2 regions of the Metapseudomonas resinovorans NBRC 106553 genome follow, and region 2 is predicted to be linked to the other one. Evidence: predicted binding sites of a transcription regulator. Region 2 holds the regulator's gene; the other holds the start of a gene.
The links. The regulator FliA, encoded in region 2, starts transcription of late flagellar genes. The targets are predictions, from matches to a motif close to CTAAAGTTTNNNNNNNNNNNGCCGNTAA.
Positions count from the first base shown of each region.

Region 1: a site for FliA is predicted at 3,718-3,745, ahead of PCA10_RS31360 (methyl-accepting chemotaxis protein). Genes of this name have one in related genera too.

Region 1 covers NC_021499.1:5,498,096-5,507,452, reverse strand. Annotated here, with positions in the region: gene PCA10_RS24810 (sensor histidine kinase) at 1-1,343, shown strand, start outside; gene PCA10_RS24805 (sigma-54-dependent transcriptional regulator) at 1,343-2,758, shown strand; gene PCA10_RS24800 (DUF3203 family protein) at 3,060-3,263, shown strand; gene PCA10_RS30675 (hypothetical protein) at 3,377-3,526, shown strand; gene PCA10_RS31360 (methyl-accepting chemotaxis protein) at 3,785-5,101, shown strand; gene PCA10_RS24790 (inorganic phosphate transporter) at 5,508-7,079, shown strand; gene PCA10_RS24785 (ABC transporter ATP-binding protein/permease) at 7,195-8,988, shown strand; gene csiR (DNA-binding transcriptional regulator CsiR) at 9,113-9,357, opposite strand, start outside.
Region 2 covers NC_021499.1:4,354,175-4,363,531, reverse strand. Annotated here, with positions in the region: gene flhB (flagellar biosynthesis protein FlhB) at 1-440, shown strand, start outside; gene flhA (flagellar biosynthesis protein FlhA) at 748-2,871, shown strand; gene flhF (flagellar biosynthesis protein FlhF) at 2,887-4,233, shown strand; gene fleN (flagellar synthesis regulator FleN) at 4,310-5,143, shown strand; gene fliA (RNA polymerase sigma factor FliA) at 5,140-5,886, shown strand; gene PCA10_RS19775 (chemotaxis response regulator CheY) at 5,969-6,343, shown strand; gene PCA10_RS19770 (protein phosphatase CheZ) at 6,363-7,151, shown strand; gene PCA10_RS19765 (chemotaxis protein CheA) at 7,163-9,357, shown strand, end outside.

The sequences.
Region 1 (9,357 bases), 1.1 Mb from region 2:
TCGCCAGCGTGGCAATCGGCCTGGGGATCATCTCCACGCGCTTCGTGGTGACCGAGAGCATCGAGCGCGACGCCATGCTCAGCTCGCAGTTCATCCAGTCCATCGCCTCGGCCGAGATCCGCCATGTGGCGCTGCCGACGAGCATGACCATGGGCGAGCTGCTGGACGCCCGCCAGGACGGCCACCACCCGCAGCACATGCTGGAAGCCCGGCAGCGGGCGCGCAACGAGTTCCTCGACCACATCGCCATGCTCCCCGATGCCCTGCTGGCCAATATCTATGGCGCCGACCGGGTGATCGTCTGGTCCACCAACCCGGCGCTGGTGGGCAAGGACATGAGCGGCCACGACGACCTGGAGCAGGCCTTCTCCTCGCCCATGCAGGTCGCCGCCAGCTACGACGAAGTCACCGACCGCAGCGAGCAGAAGTTCCTCCGCGCGCCGCGCACCCTGTTCATCGAGAATTACATCCCGCTGCTGGATGACCAGGGCAACGTCGCCTCGGTGGTGGAGATCTACAAGGAGCCACGGGACCTGGTGCAACGCATCCAGCGCGGCTTCGTGCTGATCTGGATGGCCACCGCCATCGGCGGCGGGCTGATCTACCTCGGCCTGTACTGGATAGTGCGGCGCGCCTCGGGCCTGCTGGCCAGGCAGCAGAGCCAGCTGATCGCCAACGAGACCTTCGTCGCCCTCGGCGAGATGTCCTCGGCCGTGGCCCACAGCCTGCGCAACCCGCTGGCGTCGATCCGCTCCAGCGCGGAACTCGCCCAGGAGATGGTGGAACCGCCGGTGCGCAAGAACATCGACGACATCATCAGCCAGGTGGACCGCATGTCGAAGTGGGTGCGCGAGCTGCTGATCTCGGCGCGGCCGCTGTCCGGCGATGTCGAGGCGGTGGAGCCGCTGGCGGTGATCAACGAGGCGCTGCACGGCTTCGACCAGCAGATTCGCCACTCCGGCGTGCGCGTGGAGTTCCACGCCGAGGCGGCGCCGGCGGTGGTCAGCCACCGGGTGCTGCTCGCCCAGGTGCTCAACAGCCTGTTCGCCAATGCCATCGAGGCCATGCCCAACGGCGGCCTGCTACGCATCGAGGTCGCGCCCGACAGCAGCGGCAAGCGCCTGCTGCTGGCCATCACCGACACCGGCCAGGGCATGACGCGCAAGCAGGAAACCATGGCCTTCAAGCCCTACTACACCACCAAGCAGGGTGGTCTGGGGGTAGGCCTGGTGATGGTCAAACGCATCATGGAGCGCTTCGGCGGCAAGGTCAGCCTGACCAGCCGCGAGCGTGAAGGTACCCGCATCTGCCTGAGCTTCAAGGTGGCGGGGGGGAGGGGGTGATGGAGCACAGCGTATTGATTGTCGAAGACGACGAAATGCTGGCGGGGAACATCCAGACCTACCTCGAGCGCAAGAATTTCGAGACGCTGGTCTGCCACTCGGCGGAAGAGGCCCTGGAGCTGCTGCAGGACCAGGTGCCCGATGTCCTGCTGACCGACAACTCCCTGCCGGGCATGAGCGGCCACGAGCTGATCCGCGAGGTGAGCAACCGCGCGCCGCAGATCAAGCCGATCATGATGACCGGCTACGGCAACATCGAGGACGCGGTACAGGCGATGAAGGCCGGCGCCTTCCATTACCTGACCAAGCCGGTGGCCCTGGCCGAACTCAAGCTGCTGCTGGACAAGGCCCTGGAAGCCCAGCGCCTGGAGCACAAGCTGGACTTCTACCACAGCCGCGCGGCCCAGGACGCCGGGCTGGAGGCGCTGATCGGCGACTCCGCGGCCATGCTCGAAGTCAAATCCATGGTGCGCCAGTTGCTGGACGCCGAGAGCCGCATGACCGACGCCGAGCTGCCGGCCGTGCTGGTGGAAGGTGAGACCGGCACCGGCAAGGAACTCATCGCCCGCGCCCTGCATTTCGATGGCACGCGCAGCAAGGGCCCCTTCGTCGAGTTCAACTGCGCGTCGATTCCCGCCCACCTGCTGGAGGCGGAACTCTTCGGCCACGAGAAGGGCGCCTTCACCGATGCCAAGGACCGTCGCCTGGGGCTGGTGGAAGCGGCCGACGGCGGCACCCTGTTCCTCGACGAAGTGGGCGAGATGGACCTGGTGCTCCAGGCCAAGCTGCTCAAGCTGCTGGAGGACCGCACCATCCGCCGCATCGGTTCGGTGAAGGAGCGCAAGGTCAACCTGCGGATCATCAGCGCCACCAACTGCAACCTCGAACTGATGGTCCAGCAGGGCAAGTTCCGCCGCGACCTGTTCTTCCGCCTGCGGATCATCTCCATCCGCGTGCCGCGCCTCTACGCGCGGGGCGACGACGTCCTGCTGCTGGCCCGGCACTTCCTCAAGCAACACGGCAAACGCTACGGCAAGAGCGGCCTGCAGTTTTCCACCGAGGCGGAAAACCTGCTGCAGAGCTACAGCTGGCCGGGCAACGTGCGCGAGCTGCGCAACATGCTCGAGCAGACCGTGCTGCTGGCCCAGGGCCAACTGGTGACCGCGGCGCAGCTGCACATCTGCCCGAGCCTGGTGGAGGAGTCCAGCGGCCACTACCGCACCAACGGCAATGGCAACGGCAATGGCCATGGCCATGGCGGCGAGCCGGAAGCCGAGCGGGACATGGTCATCCGCATGCTCGACAAGACCGACTGGAATGTCACCAAGTCCGCCCGCCTGCTGGGCCTGACGCGGGACATGTTGCGCTACCGAATCGAGAAACTGGGCCTGGTACGGCCGGATCGTCGTCACTGATCCACGACCAGACCCCGGCGCCCACCGGCGCCAGTGTTCCCTAGCACTCCCTCTCGCCAGTACGGGAGGAGGAGATCCTTGTGGCCGGGCTGCGATCCTGCTCGCATCGCTGCATCGTCCACCGGGGCTGGTGCCCTCACACCAACCCCGCTTTCTTATTCCAGGCGCCAGCTCCGCGAGGGGCTGGCGCCTTTTCACTTTCCCGTCCGGCGTGCCGCCTGAACGTTGCGGGCTGGCTGCGCTCCTATTCTTGTAGGGGGCCTTGCAGGGGCATCCATCCGCCAAACCGAGGAGTTCTCCCATGGCCGTACAGATCGACTTCGACCGCGACATGTGTGTGCTCGACCTCAAGGGCAAGGTGGTCGAGCTGCCCATCCACCAGGTGGTGATCAGCACCGATCCGGCGCTGCACGGCCCGGTCATCCGCTGTGTGGACGGCAATGCGCCGATCAGCGAGGGCCAGGCGCAGATGCTGATAAGCGCCGGTGCCCAGGACAATCGCTAGGGCTGACCGATGGCCCGCTGAAAGGTTGAACGTCGCCGTGCCTTCGCCAATCCAATGTTCACAGGCCCTGTACACCGCAGAGGTGCAGCATGAGCAGTGAGCGAAGAGGCGGCATGACCGAAACCCAGCGCCAGCAGGCATTTCCGCGCTGGCTGATCGACCCTGATTGCGTGGACCTTGAGCTGGAGCGCGATCCGGACGACCCGCTGTTCGACCCCACCCTGGATGACGCCGAAACTTTCCGGCATACCCATCGGGGTTGAGGGCTGAACGAGACGCCTTTTTAGTTGTGGCGTCCTCTCGATATCTAGTGGCAGAATGAAATCAAGCGACATGGACGTCACCCACCTTCTTCAGGCCTGCCTTCCTGGCAGGCGCGCGCAACACCCTTTCCTGGCCTGAGCCCTCACCGACAGCCCCTGGTTTCCGGTGGTCGCCGGCTGCTGCGCGGTGCCTAAAGAAGCGCAGGTTCCAGCCGATGCAGGAAGTACCGCCCCGCCTTCTCATTCCCGAGCCCCGATATGTTCAATTCCCGTCTGAAACAGGAACTGCTCAGCCTGCGCGAAGAGCTGTCGTCCATCCAGCAGGTCCGCGCCAGCCTGGATGAGGAAATGCTTGCCCTCTACCTCGATGGGTGTGGCCGCATCGTGTCGGCCAACAGCCTCTTCGAGCAGGAGATGCTCTACCGCGCCGACCAGGTGATCGGCCGTTCGTTGCTGGAGCTGATCCCCGAGCATGTACGTGGCCTGGAGTTCCATTTGCGGGTGAAGGTCGCGCTGGAACGCGGCGAGCACCTGGCCGGGGTGGTGCGCCTGTTGCGCGGCGATGGCGAGGAGGCCTGGCTGCGCTGCATCCTCCAGCCGATCCGCAACGGCGCGGGGGTGTTGCAGGGCTTCTCGATCTACGCCAGCAACCTGACCCGCACCATCGAGACATCCCGCGAGCACGAGAACCTGATCAACGCCCTGCAGCGCTCCACCGCGGTGATCGAGTTCAACCTCGAAGGCGAGGTGCTCACCGCCAACCAGCGTTTCCTCGATGCCATGGGCTACAGCCTGGAGCAGGTTCGCGGCAAGCATCACCGGCAATTCTGCGAGCCGGCGGAGTACAACTCCCCGCAGTACCACGCGTTCTGGGACAAGCTGCGCCGTGGCGAATTCGTCGCCGACCGCTTCAAGCGCGTGGACCGGCATGGGCGCACGGTATGGCTGGAGGCCTCCTACAACCCGATCATCGACGCCCACGACCGCCTCTACAAAGTGGTCAAGTTCGCCACCGTGATCACCGACCAGGTCAACCGCGAAGCGGCGGTGGCCGAGGCCGCCAGCATGGCCCTCGACACCTCCAAGGGAACCGACGCCAGCGCCCAGCGCGGTGCCGGCGTGGTGCAGCAGACGGTGGACGTGATGCGCGAGCTGGCCATCCGCATGCAGGAAGCGGTGCAGGGCATCGAGGCGCTGGACCAGCAGTCCCAGGTGATCGGCGCCATCGTCAAGAGCATCAGCGGCATCGCCGACCAGACCAACCTGCTGGCCCTCAACGCGGCCATCGAAGCGGCCCGTGCCGGGGAGCAGGGGAGGGGCTTTGCGGTGGTGGCGGACGAAGTGCGCCAGCTGGCGTCGCGCACCAGCGCCGCGACCCTGGAGATCACCAAGGTGGTGGAGCAGAACCAGCAACTGGCCGAGCGCGCCGTGGCCATGATCGACCGTGGCCGGCAACAGGCCGAGCTGGGCCTTGAGCTGTCCGGCCAGGCCGGCACCGCCATCGTCGAGATCCAGGACGGCGCGCAACGGGTGGTCAGCGCCATCGGGCAGTTCTCCAGCCACCTCTCGCGCTGATCGGCGGCCTGCTCAAGTGGTGGGCGGTAGGGCCTGATCCGGTTCGCCGGCATACAGCGGGGCCTGCCGGCCACTGCGCGCGCGGCCCCGGATTCCTCGTCGGTCAGGCGGGTCTCGATCAGTTCGACGGGAATCCCGCCGTCAATGATGGCCGCCACCCGATAGCCCTGCCCGCGATGGCCCGGTCCAGGTCCGAGACCTTGAAGGCCGGGTGGGTGCCGTCGCTCAAGGTGCCACGCGGTGAACTAGGCTATGGGCCAGTGCCGGGAAGTCGCTTGCGCCCCTGGGCCTCGACCTTGTCCTTCCCCTGTCCAGAAACGGCAATCGCCCCCAGCCAGGGAATGCTTCGGACGTGCTAGACCGCTATCTCATCCTGGAATCCCTGCGCGCCGCGCGTTTGTCGCGCATGCCGGTAAACCCGGTGTTGCGCGAGCGAGCAAGCCCGCTCGGGCACCTGCTGTTCTTCCTGCTGCTGGGCGCGGGCCTGGCCTACACCTTCGGCAGTCTAGCCCTGGAGGTTTTTGCCCAGGGTGGCGAGCTGCCGCTCAACGGTGCCTTGCTGGTGCTGGCATTGGCACTGCTCACCGCCCTGGGTTTCGAGTTCATCAATGGCTTCCACGACACGGCCAACGCCGTGGCCACGGTGATCTACACCAACGCCCTGCCGCCGCAGACGGCGGTGGTCTGGTCGGGGTGCTGGAACCTGATGGGCGTGCTGTTTTCCAGCGGAGCGGTGGCGTTCGGCATCGTCACCCTGCTGCCCCTGGATCTGCTGCTGAAGGTCGACAGCGACGCCGGCCTGGCCATGATCGGCGCGCTGTTGGGGGCATCCATCCTGTGGAACCTCGGGACCTGGTGGCTGGGCCTGCCGGTGTCTTCCTCGCACACCCTGATCGGCTCCATCGTCGGCGTCGGCCTGGCCCATGGCGCGCTGAGCGGCGAGCTGGGGTTGAGCGGCAGCGCATGGAGCCAGTTGGTCAAGGTCGGTTATGCGATGTTGCTGTCACCACTGGTGGGCTTCCTCGGCGCCGCGCTGCTCCTGTTGAGCCTGCGTGCCCTGGTGCGCCAGCGCGCCTTGTTCAGTGCCCCCGAGGGACGGACGCCACCGCCCTTGGGCATTCGCGCGCTGCTGATCCTGACCTGCACCGGCGTGTCCTTTGCCCACGGTTCCAACGACGGGCAGAAGGGCATCGGCCTGATCATGCTGGTACTCGCGGCGCTGCTGCCCCTGAGCTTCGCCATCGATCGCGGGCTTACACAGGCCGAGGTGCAGACGCTGGGCGAGCTGGCGCGGCAGGCTGAAGTGCAGGTGCGCCGCCAGGGCCCCGGCGATGCACCAACGGACCCGCGCCAGGTGCTCGCCGACTACCAGCGCGAGCAGCGCCTGACGCCCGAGGTGCTGCCCGCCCTGGCCACCCAGCTGCACGACATTGGCGAGCGCCTGGGCGGACACCGCGACCTCGCCAGCCTGTCCGGCGAGCAGGCGCTGGCGCTGCGGGCGGAGCTGTACCTGACGGTGGAAACGATTCGCCAGCTCAACCTCAGCAAAGGGATCTTCGACATCGAGTCCTGGAGCACCCTGCAGGCCCTGCGCGAGAGCAGCCTGGACGCCATCCAGTTCATCCCGACCTGGGTCAAGGTGGCGGTGGCCATGGCCCTCGGCCTGGGGACCCTGGTGGGCTGGCGGCGAATAGTCACCACGGTGGGCGAAGGCATAGGGCGAAAGCCCATGACCTACGCCCAGGGCGCCAGCGCGCAGCTGACCGCGATGCTGACCATCGGCGCTGCGGATTACTTCGGTCTGCCGGTATCGACCACCCAGGTGCTCTCCTCGGGTGTGGCCGGCACCATGACCGCCAATGGCAGCGGCCTGCAGTGGCAGACCATCCGCAACATGCTGCTGGCCTGGGTGCTGACCCTGCCGGCGTCCCTCGCCCTCGCGGCAACGCTGTACTGGACGTTGCGGGTGCTGATCTGAGGGCGGCGGGGCTGGGGCGGCGAGTTCCCTCGACTCGGGATGCTACTATCGGTCGCCGCTGTCGAGTGCCTTCGGCAGAGCAATTCCTTCCTCCAGAAAAGCACGGGTAAGCACCATGGCAATGGATTGGAACCAGGCCTTGCAGGAAAGCCTGAGTTGGCTCGCAGTCGCATCCCTGATCACCATTGCCGGGTTCGCCGCGGCGGGAGCGCTGGCAGTGCGCTTCACGCATTGGGGCGGCCAGTTCTGGCAGATCGCCGGCCCCTACCTCCGCCCGAAACACAGCTGGCGGCCGCTGCTGGTGTTCACCCTGCTGCTGGTGCTGACCTTGTTCTCGGTGCGCATGAACGTGCTGTTCTCGTTCTGGTACAACGGTTTCTACAGCGCCCTGCAGGGGCTGGACCAGCCGGCCTTCTGGTACCTGCTCGGGGTGTTCGCGATCCTCGCCACCATCCATGTGCTGCGCGCGCTGTTCACCTACTACGTGACCCAGGCCTTCAGCATCCACTGGCGGGTATGGCTCAACGACCGGATGACCGCCGACTGGATGAGGGGCGACGCCTACTACCGTGGCCAGTTCCTCGCCGAGCCGGTGGACAACCCGGACCAGCGTATCGAACTGGATGTGAACAACTTCGTCACCGGCTCGGTGAGCCTGGCCCTGGGCGCTGTCAGCGCACTGGTGTCGCTGGTGGCCTTTACCGCCATCCTCTGGGGCCTGTCGGCGCCCCTGGAAGTCGGCGGCGTGGAGATACCACGGGCGATGGTCTTCGCCGTGTACATCTACGTGATAGTCGCCACCTGGATCGCCTTCCGCCTCGGTCGCCCGCTGATCCGGCTGAACTTCTTCAACGAGAAACTCACGGCGAACTTCCGTTACGCCCTGATGCGCTTGCGGGAGAACGCCGAGAACGTGGCCTTCTACCAGGGCACCGGGATCGAACGGCAAACGCTGCTGGGACGCTTCGCGGCATTGATCGGCAACGTCTGGGCGCTGGTGTACCGGAGCCTGAAGTTCGACGGTTTCAACCTCGCCATCAGCCAGGTGGCGGTGGTCTTCCCCTTCATCCTGCAGGCCCCGCGCTTCTTCAGCGGCGCCATCAAGCTGGGCGACGTGATGCAGACCTCCCAGGCCTTCGGCCAGGTGCAGGACTCGCTGTCGTTCTTCCGCAGCTCCTACGATGCCTTCGCCCAGTACCGCGCGACCCTCGACCGTCTCACCGGCTTCCTCGATGCCAACCAGCAGGCCCGTACCTTGCCCCGCGTCACCACCCAGGAGCAGGCCGGGGTGCTGGAGATCGACGGCATGCAGGTGCTGCGTCCCGACGGGTTCCGCCTGCTGGCCGACCTGAACCTCCGCCTCGCGCCCGGGCAGGCGCTGCTGATCAAGGGGCCGTCGGGCAGCGGCAAGACCACCCTGCTGCGCGCCCTGGCCGGACTCTGGCCCTACGCGGAAGGGGAGGTACGGCGCCCCGGCGGCAACCAGGCACTGTTCCTTTCCCAGCGGCCGTACCTGCCGTTGGGGGACCTGCGCACGGCCATCGCCTATCCGGCCTCCAGCGCCGCGGAAGACGAGGACCGCCTCAAGCAGGTGCTGCGCCAGGTGAACCTCGCCCACCTGACCGAGCAGCTCGACCTCAGCCAGGACTGGACGCGCATTCTCTCGGTCGGCGAGCAACAGCGCCTGGCCTTCGCCCGGGTGCTGTTCAACCGTCCGCAGATCGTGTTCCTCGACGAATCCACCTCGGCCATGGACGAAGGCCTGGAGCACGCCCTCTACTCGCTGCTGCGCGAAGAAATGCGCGACACCATGCTGGTGAGCATCGGCCACCGCAGCACACTGGCGAACTTCCACACCCACCGGCTGGAAGTGGATGGCCGGGGTTCCTGGTCGCTGTTCGAGGCGTGAAGGGCTGAGTCGCGAGAGGCACGTTGGCCGCCGCCTGGCGGCCTGCATGGGGCCATCGGAACTCGGCTTCGGCGCCTTGTAGCTCCCGACCCGCTTTCCACCTGCATGGGGCGGGTCAGCTGTCTTAGCTGGTGCGCATGATCTCGGCGATGATCGGCACCGGGGTCATCAGGTGGGTGCGCATCATCTGGCTGGCGCGGGCGGCGTCGCGGGCGAGGATGGCTTCCACCAGCGCCGAGTGCTCCTGGCGCTTGAGTTCCAGGGCCTCTTCGGAGAACACCGTCTGGGTCAGCCAGAGATGGCGATAGCGCTCGGCCTGGTCGAACAGGTAGCTGCGCGCCTGCAACAGGTGCTTGGAGCCGCAGCCTG
Region 2 (9,357 bases):
AGGATTCCGAGGGCAAGCCCGAGGTCAAGTCGCGCATCCGCCGCCTGCAGCGGGAGATGGCCGAGCGCCGCATGATGGCCGCCGTGCCCGAGGCCGACGTGGTCATCACCAACCCGACCCACTTCGCCGTGGCGCTGAAATACGACGCCGAGAAGGGCGGCGCGCCCATGCTGCTGGCCAAGGGCAATGACTTCACCGCCCTGAAGATTCGCGAGATCGCCCAGGAGAACAAGGTGACGGTGCTGGAATCGCCAGCCCTGGCGCGGGCGGTCTACTACTCCACCGAGCTGGACCAGGAAATCCCCGCCGGCCTCTACCTGGCCGTGGCCCAGGTGCTGGCCTACGTCTACCAGCTCAAGCAGTTCCGCGCCGGCCGCGGCAAGCGCCCGACACCGCTCAACGACCTGCCGATCCCGGCGGACCTGCGCCGGGACGAATAACCGCGGGTGAGGTCACCTTGTAGGGGCGAATTCATTCGCCACGGGCAGCTCAGCTCGTAGGATGGGTCGGGCGGCGTTCCGCGAGCTTGCGATACCCATCAATCATGTCCGCATGGGTATCGCTCCGCTCAACCCATCCTACGTGGCCTTCCCCGGATCTCATCCGGAATCCCTCTCCACTTCTCGCAAAATCAATCTCTTAACGAAGTTGGAAGGCTTCTTGCACAAGGGAAGTCAGGACGCCTGTTGGCGTCAAAAGATTGGATGCGCGGAGCGGAATTCCGCGGAAAGGGGTAGGGGAGTAGCAGTGGATCGTACGCAACTGATCGGCAATGTCCGCAACAACCTGGTGGGCATGGGTCGTGGCAACCTCGGGGTGCCGCTGCTGGTACTGGTGATGCTGGGCATGATGACCCTGCCGGTGCCGCCGTTCCTGCTCGATGTGTTCTTCACCTTCAACATCGCCCTGTCGATCGTGGTGCTGCTGGTCAGCGTCTACGCCCTGCGTCCCCTGGATTTCGCCGTCTTCCCCACCATCCTGTTGGTGGCCACCCTGCTGCGCCTGGCGCTCAACGTGGCCTCCACCCGTGTGGTGCTGCTCCACGGTCAGGACGGCCACGACGCCGCGGGCAAGGTGATCCAGGCCTTCGGCGATGTGGTGGTGGGTGGCAACTACGTGGTCGGTGCGGTGGTCTTCGCGATCCTGATGATCATCAACTTCGTGGTGGTCACCAAGGGTGCCGGGCGTATCTCCGAAGTGAGCGCGCGGTTCACCCTGGATGCCATGCCCGGCAAGCAGATGGCCATCGACGCCGACCTCAACGCCGGTCTGATCGACCAGGCCGAGGCCAAGAAGCGCCGTAGCGAAGTGTCCCAGGAAGCCGACTTCTACGGCTCCATGGACGGTGCCAGCAAGTTCGTCCGTGGTGACGCCATCGCCGGCCTGCTGATCCTCTTCATCAACCTCATCGGCGGCATGGCCATCGGCATGCTGCAGCACGGCCTGAGCTTCGGCGACGCCGGCCGCATCTACTCCCTGCTGACCATCGGCGACGGCCTGGTGGCGCAGGTTCCCTCGCTGCTGCTGTCCACCGCCGCGGCGATCATGGTGACCCGCGTGTCCTCTTCCGAGGACATGGGTCAGCAGGTCAACCGGCAGATGTTCGCCTCGCCCAAGGCCCTGGCGGTGTCCGCCGCCATCCTCATCGCCATGGGCCTGGTGCCGGGCATGCCCCATGTGCCCTTCGTCGGCCTCGGCCTGGTGGCCGCAGGCGGCGCCTGGTTGATCTGGAAGAAGCAGACGCGCGTCAAGGAAGAGGCGGTGCAGGAGGAGAAGCGCCAGCAGGAGCTGCTGCCCGCCCAGCGCGCCCAGGAAACCAAGGAGCTGGGCTGGGACGACGTGACCCCGGTGGACCTGGTGGGCCTGGAAGTGGGCTATCGGCTGATTCCGCTGGTGGACCGCAACCAGGGCGGCCAGTTGCTGGCGCGGATCAAGGGCGTGCGCAAGAAGCTGTCCCAGGAGATGGGCTTCCTGATGCCCTCGGTGCATATCCGCGACAACCTCGACCTGCTGCCCAACGCCTACCGCCTGACCCTGATGGGCGTCAGCGTGGCCGAGGCGGAGGTCTACCCGGACCGCGAGCTGGCCATCAACCCCGGCCAGGTGTTCGGCACCCTCAACGGCGTGGCCGCCAAGGATCCGGCGTTCGGCCTGGAAGCGGTGTGGATCGACGCCAGCCAGCGCGACCAGGCCCAATCCCTCGGCTACACGGTGGTGGACGCCAGCACCGTGGTCGCCACCCATCTCAACCAGGTCCTGCACAAGCACGCCCACGAGCTGCTCGGCCACGAAGAAGTCCAGCAGTTGATGCAGAACCTCGCCAAGAGCTCGCCGCGCCTGGCCGAAGAGCTGGTGCCCGGCATGGTGTCGCTGTCGACCCTGCTCAAGGTCCTCCAGGCGCTGCTGCAGGAACAGGTGCCGGTGCGCGACATCCGCACCATCGCCGAAGCCATCGCCAACCTAGCGCCCAAGAGTCAAGATCCCGCCGCGCTGGTGGCGGCGGTGCGCGTCTCGCTATCCCGCGCAATCGTGCAAAGCATTGTGGGACTAGAGCCGGAGCTGCCCGTGATCACTCTGGAGCCCAGGTTGGAACAGATATTGCTCAATAGCCTGCAGAAGGCCGGACAGGGTTCGGAAGATGGCGTTCTTCTGGAACCCGGGATGGCCGAAAAGTTGCAACGCTCCCTGGTAGAGGCGGCGCAGCGTCAGGAAATGCTCGGCAAGCAGGCGATCCTGCTGGTGGCCGGACCGATCCGGGCAATGATGTCGCGCTTCGCAAGGCTCGCCGTGCCCACCATGCACGTACTGGCCTACCAGGAAATACCGGACAACAAGCAGGTCACCATAGTCGCGACTGTGGGCCAGAACTAACCGAGGGCAAGGACCATGCAGGTCAAACGCTTCTTCGCCGCCGATATGCGTCAAGCCATGAAGCTGGTGCGTGATGAACTGGGCGCGGATGCCGCCATCATCGGCAATCGTCGGGTCGCCGGCGGTGTCGAGCTGACCGCGGCGCTGGACTACCCGCTGCCGGCCCCGGCACCGAGCAAGCCCAACCCGGCCCTCGAAGCCGAGCTGCGCAAGACCCAGGCGCGCATCGCCGAAGCCCAGGCCGAGCTGACCACCCGTGCCATGGCCGATGCCGGCAAGGACCGTCAATTGTTCGCCGGGGAGTCGCTGACCGCCATCGAGTCCGAGCTGCCCGAGTCGGCGCTGTCCGCCGCCATGAGTCGCCCGCGTCCGGCGCCGCGTCCGCTGGAAGCGGTGAGCACGCGGCCGCCGGTGGTCGAGCAAGCCGCCCTGGACGCCATGCGTTTCGAGCTGAGCGGCCTGCGTGAACTGATCGAAGTGCAACTGGGGTCCATCGCCTGGGGCCAGATGCAAAGCCGTCGCCCGCAGCAGGCCAACCTCTGGCGCCGCTTGCAGCGCATGGGTCTGTCGGCCGAGCTGGGCCGCGCCCTGCTGGACAAGGTGGCCAAGGTCAACGAACCGCGCCAGGCCTGGCGCATGCTGCTGGCGCACCTGGCCCACGCCATCCGCACGCCGAAGATCGAGCCGCTGGAAGAGGGCGGTGTGATCGCCCTGGTCGGTCCGGCCGGCATGGGCAAGACCACCACGCTGGCCAAGCTGGCCGCCCGCTACGTGCTTAAGTACGGCGCCCAGGGCGTCGCCCTGGTGAGCATGGACAGTTTCCGCATCGGCGCCCAGGAACAGATCAAGACCCTCGGCCGCATCCTCGGCGTACCGGTGACCCTGGTGGACCCGGGCCAGTCCCTGACCCAGGCCCTGGCGCCGCTGATGCGCAAGCGCGTGGTGCTGATCGATACCGCCGGTCTGCCGGTCAACGATCCGGCCCTCACCCTGCAGCTGGAAGCGCTGGCAAGCCGGTCGATAAACGCGAAGAATTACCTGGTCATGGCCGCTACCAGCCAGAGCCAGGTGCTCAAGGCCGCCTATCACAGCTACAAACGCTGCGGCCTGGTGGGTTGCGTCATTACCAAGGCGGACGAAGCGGCCAGTCTGGGCGAGGTTTTGGGGCTGGCTATCGGCCAGCATCTCCCGGTAGCCTATCTCGCCGATGGACCGCGAATCCCGGATGATCTGCAGGTTCCGCGCAGCCACCAGCTGGTGAGCCGTGCGGTGAGCCTCCAGGCACCGGAGGATCCAAGTGAAGAAGCCATGGCTGACCTGTTCGCCGGGCTCTACCAGAATCCGGCGCGGCGCGCCGGTTGAAGAATCGTTAGCCGCCCCCGAGGGGGCGGTGCTGGACAGCCAAGTGGCCCAGTCGACCTAAGGCAAGGTATTTGAAATGGGTAGTATGCATCCCGTACAGGTGATCGCGGTGACCGGCGGCAAGGGTGGCGTCGGCAAGACCAACGTGTCGGTGAACCTTTCGCTGGCACTGGCCGAGCTGGGTCGTCGCGTCATGTTGTTGGACGCCGACCTGGGACTCGCCAACGTCGACGTCCTGCTCGGCCTCACCGCCAAGCGCACCCTGGCCGATGTGATCAATGGCGAATGCGACCTGCGCGACGTGCTGTTGCAGGGGCCGGGTGGCATTCGCATCGTCCCGGCCGCCTCCGGCACGCAGAGCATGGTGCAGCTCTCGCCCATGCAGCACGCCGGCCTGATCCAGGCCTTCAGCGACATCAGCGACAATCTCGACGTGCTGGTGATCGACACCGCCGCCGGTATCGGCGATTCGGTGGTCAGCTTCGTCCGCGCCGCCCAGGAAGTCATCGTGGTGGTCTGCGACGAGCCGACCTCGATCACCGACGCCTACGCGCTGATCAAGCTGCTCAACCGCGACTACGGCATGAATCGCTTCCGCGTGCTGGCCAACATGGCCCACAGCCCGCAGGAAGGACGCAACCTGTTCGCCAAGCTGACCAAGGTCACCGACCGCTTCCTCGACGTCGCCCTGCAGTATGTCGGCGCGGTGCCCTACGACGAATCGGTGCGCAAGGCCGTGCAGAAGCAACGCGCGGTCTATGAAGCCTTCCCGCGCTCGAAGTGCTCGCTGGCGTTCAAGGCGATCGCACAGAAGGTCGACAGCTGGCCGCTGCCGGCCAATCCGCGTGGTCACCTGGAGTTCTTCGTCGAGCGGCTGGTCAGACAGCCCTCCGCGGAACACCCTGTATGACACCCGCCACGGGGCTGCGTATGTACGGCAAGGCACAGGCAAGGGATTCGCAACATCAACTGATCGAGCGCTACGCGCCCCTGGTCAAGCGCATCGCCTATCACCTGCTCGCGCGCCTGCCGGCCAGCGTGCAGGTGGAAGACCTGATGCAGTCCGGGATGATCGGCCTGCTCGAAGCCTCGAAGAAATACGACGGCAGCAAGGGCGCGAGTTTCGAAACCTACGCCGGTATCCGCATTCGCGGGGCCATGCTCGACGAGGTCCGCAAGGGCGACTGGGCACCCCGTTCGGTGCACCGCAACACCCGCATGGTGAGCGACGCGATCCGGGTAATTGAAGCCAGAACGGGACGCGACGCTAAAGATCAGGAAGTTGCTGCCGAACTTGGATTGAGTCTCGAAGACTACTACGGCATCCTGAGCGACACCTTGGGCAGCCGCCTGTTCAGCTTCGACGACCTGTTGCAGGACGGCGAGCAGGGCGGCGTGCACGAGGACGCCGGTGTCACTCCTTTCTCACCTTCCCAAGATCTGGAAGAAGAACGCTTCCAGGCCGCGCTGGCGGATGCCATCGCGAACCTGCCGGAGCGTGAGCGCCTGGTGCTGGCGCTGTACTACGACGAAGAATTGAACCTGAAGGAAATCGGTGAAGTGCTGGGGGTCAGCGAATCGCGAGTCAGCCAGTTGCATAGCCAGTGCGCGGCCCGTCTGCGCGCGCGGCTCTGTGAATGGCGCGCGCGCTGAACGCACACCGCTTCCAGATTTGAACGGCGCTCCCGGCAAGAGGGGCGTTTGAGACTGTACGGAGGTCGACTTGGACAAGAACATGAAAATCCTCATCGTGGATGATTTCTCGACGATGAGACGCATCATCAAGAACCTCTTGCGCGATTTGGGATTCACCAATACCGCTGAAGCCGACGATGGCACCACGGCCCTGCCGATGCTGCACAGCGGCAACTTCGACTTCCTCGTGACCGACTGGAACATGCCCGGCATGACCGGCATCGACCTGCTGCGCGCCGTGCGTGCCGACGAGCGCCTGAAGCACCTGCCGGTGCTGATGGTGACCGCCGAAGCCAAGCGCGACCAGATCATCGAAGCGGCCCAGGCCGGCGTGAACGGCTATGTGGTCAAGCCCTTTACCGCCCAGGTCCTGAAAGAAAAAATCGAGAAGATCTTCGAGCGGGTCAACGGCTGATGTCAGCCGCGAGGGCACCATGGACCAGAACGAACACCTGCTGGGAGACTTCGAGTCGACCCTGAAAGTCCGTGCGCGGGAACTGGTGGATAGCCTTGAGAAAGGCAATTTCACCGATGCCGTGCAACTCATCCACGAACTCAACCAAGTCCGCGACCGTGGCCTGTACCAGGAAGTAGGCAGGCTCACCCGTGAGCTGCACAACGCCATCGTCAACTTCCAGATCGACCCGCACCTGCCCCACGCCCAGGAGATGTCGCAGATCGCCGACGCGACCGACCGGCTGTCCTACGTGGTGCAGATGACCGAGAAGGCCGCCAACCGCACCATGGACCTGGTGGAGGAAAGCGCGCCGCTGCTCAACGGCCTGAGCGACGAAGCCCAGCAATTGGGCGAGGAGTGGGGGCGCTTCATGCGCCGGGAAATCGGCGCGGATGGTTTCCGTGACCTGGCCCGTCGCGTCGAGCAATTCCTCTCCCGCAGCCAGCGCGACACCGATGCGCTGTCGGGCAAGCTCAACGACATCCTGCTCGCCCAGGATTACCAGGACCTCACCGGCCAGGTGATCAAGCGCGTGACCCAACTGGTCACCGAAGTGGAAAGCAACCTGGTGAAACTGGTGCTCATGGCCAGCCAGGTGGACCGTTACGCGGGCATCGAGCACGACCACGCGGCGCTGCGCGCCGAGCTGGAACAACAAAAAAGTCCTTCCAGGGGTGAAGGTCCGCAGATCCATGCCGATATACGGGAAGACGTGGTGTCCGGACAGGACGACGTCGACGATCTGCTATCCAGCCTTGGTTTCTAGGGAGCGCTCATATGAGCTTCGACGCCGATGAAGAAATCCTCCAGGACTTCCTGGTAGAGGCCGGCGAGATTTTGGAGCAATTGTCCGAGCAGCTGGTCGAGCTGGAAAGCCGCCCGGACGATATGGACCTGCTCAACGCGATCTTCCGTGGTTTCCATACCGTCAAGGGCGGCGCTGGTTTCCTCCAGCTCAACGCCCTGGTCGAGTGCTGCCACATCGCTGAAAACGTCTTCGACATCCTGCGCAAGGGCGAACGCCGCGTGGATGCCGAGCTGATGGACGTGGTGCTGCAGGCGCTGGACACGGTCAACGAGATGTTCCGCGAAGTGCGCGAACGCAGCGAACCGACTCCCGCTACCCCGGAGCTGCTGGCCGCCCTGGCGCGCCTGGCCGAACCGGGTGGCGCCGAGCCGGCCCCCGCGGCGCCCGCACCGGTAGTCGAAGCACCCGCGCCGGTGGCGGCCTCGGCCGATATCACCGACAGCGAGTTCGAACAGTTGCTCGATGCCCTGGCCGACAACGCCAGCGCTGAAGCAGAAGCGCCGGCGACCGCCGACGACGAAATCACCGACGATGAATTCGAAGCGCTGCTGGACCAGCTGCACGGCAAGGGCAAGTCCGTTGCCGCCGTGGAGCCGGAGGCCGCGATAGCCGTCCATGCTCCGGCCGTGGCCCTGGCCACCGCTGGCGGCGGCGACGAGATCTCCGACGACGAGTTCGAGGACCTGCTCGACCAGCTGCACGGCAAGGGCAAGTTCAACGGCGCCGCCGAGCCTGTCGCCAGTGCCCCGGTCGCTGCCCCGGCACCCGTTGCCGACAGCGGCGAAAACATCACCGACGACGAATTCGAAGCGCTGCTCGACCAGTTGCATGGCAAGGGCAAGTTCTCGGCTCCGGCTGAAGAACCCGCCGCCCAGCCGGTGCCTGCCGCCGCGCCCGCCGTCAGCCGTGCGGTCGCCCCGGCAGCGGTCGCCAAGCCCGCCGCCAAGGCCGAGCCCGCGCCGCGCCAGGCAGCGCCCGCCGCCAGCAATGGTGCCGCCGGCCCGGCCGCCGTCAGCGAAACCGAGACCACCGTGCGGGTCGATACCGCGCGCCTGGACGAGATCATGAACATGGTCGGCGAGCTGGTGCTGGTGCGTAACCGCCTGGTGCGCCTGGGGACCAACAGCGGCGACGAGGCCATGGCCAAGGCCGTGTCCAACCTCGACGTGGTGACCGCCGACCTGCAGACCGCGGTGATGAAGACGCGGATGCAGCCGATCAAGAAAGTCTTCGGCCGCTTCCCGCGCCTGGTCCGCGACCTGGCGCGCAACCTGAAGAAGGAAATCAACCTCGAGCTGGTGGGCGAGGAAACCGACCTCGACAAGAACCTGGTCGAGGCGTTGGCCGACCCGTTGGTGCACCTGGTGCGCAACGCCGTCGACCACGGCATCGAGTCGCCCGAGGAGCGCGAGGCCGCCGGCAAGCAGCGTACCGGCCGCGTGGTGCTCTCGGCTGAACAGGAAGGCGACCACATCCTCCTGATGATCACCGACGACGGCAAGGGCATGGACGCAGCCGTGCTGCGCGCCAAGGCGGTGGAGAAGGGCCTGCTGGACAAGGATGCCGCCGACCGCCTGACCGAGCTGGAGTGCTACAACCTGATCTTCGCCCCGGGTTTCTCGACCAAGTCTGAGATTTCCGACGTGTCCGGCCGTGGTGTCGGCATGGACGTGGTGAAGACCAAGATCTCCCAGCTCAACGGCACGGTGAACGTGTTCTCGCAGAAGGGCCAGGGTTCGAAGATCGTCATCAAGGTCCCGCTGACCCTGGCGATCATGCCGACCCTGATGGTGATGCTGGGCAATCAGGCCTTCGCCTTCCCGCTGGTGAACGTCAACGAGATCTTCCACCTCGACCTGTCCCGCACCAATGTGGTGGACGGCCAGGAAGTGGTGATCGTCCGCGACAAGGCCCTGCCGTTGTTCTACCTCAAGCGCTGGCTGGTGCAGAGCGCGGCGGTGGAAGAGCAGGGCGAGGGCCATGTGGTGATCCTCTCCGTGGGCACCCAGCGCATCGGCTTCGTGGTCGACCAGCTGGTGGGCCAGGAAGAGGTGGTGATCAAGCCCCTGGGCAAGATGCTGCAGGGTACGCCGGGCATGTCCGGCGCCACCATCACCGGCGACGGCCGTATCGCGCTGATCCTCGACGTGCCGAGCATGCTCAA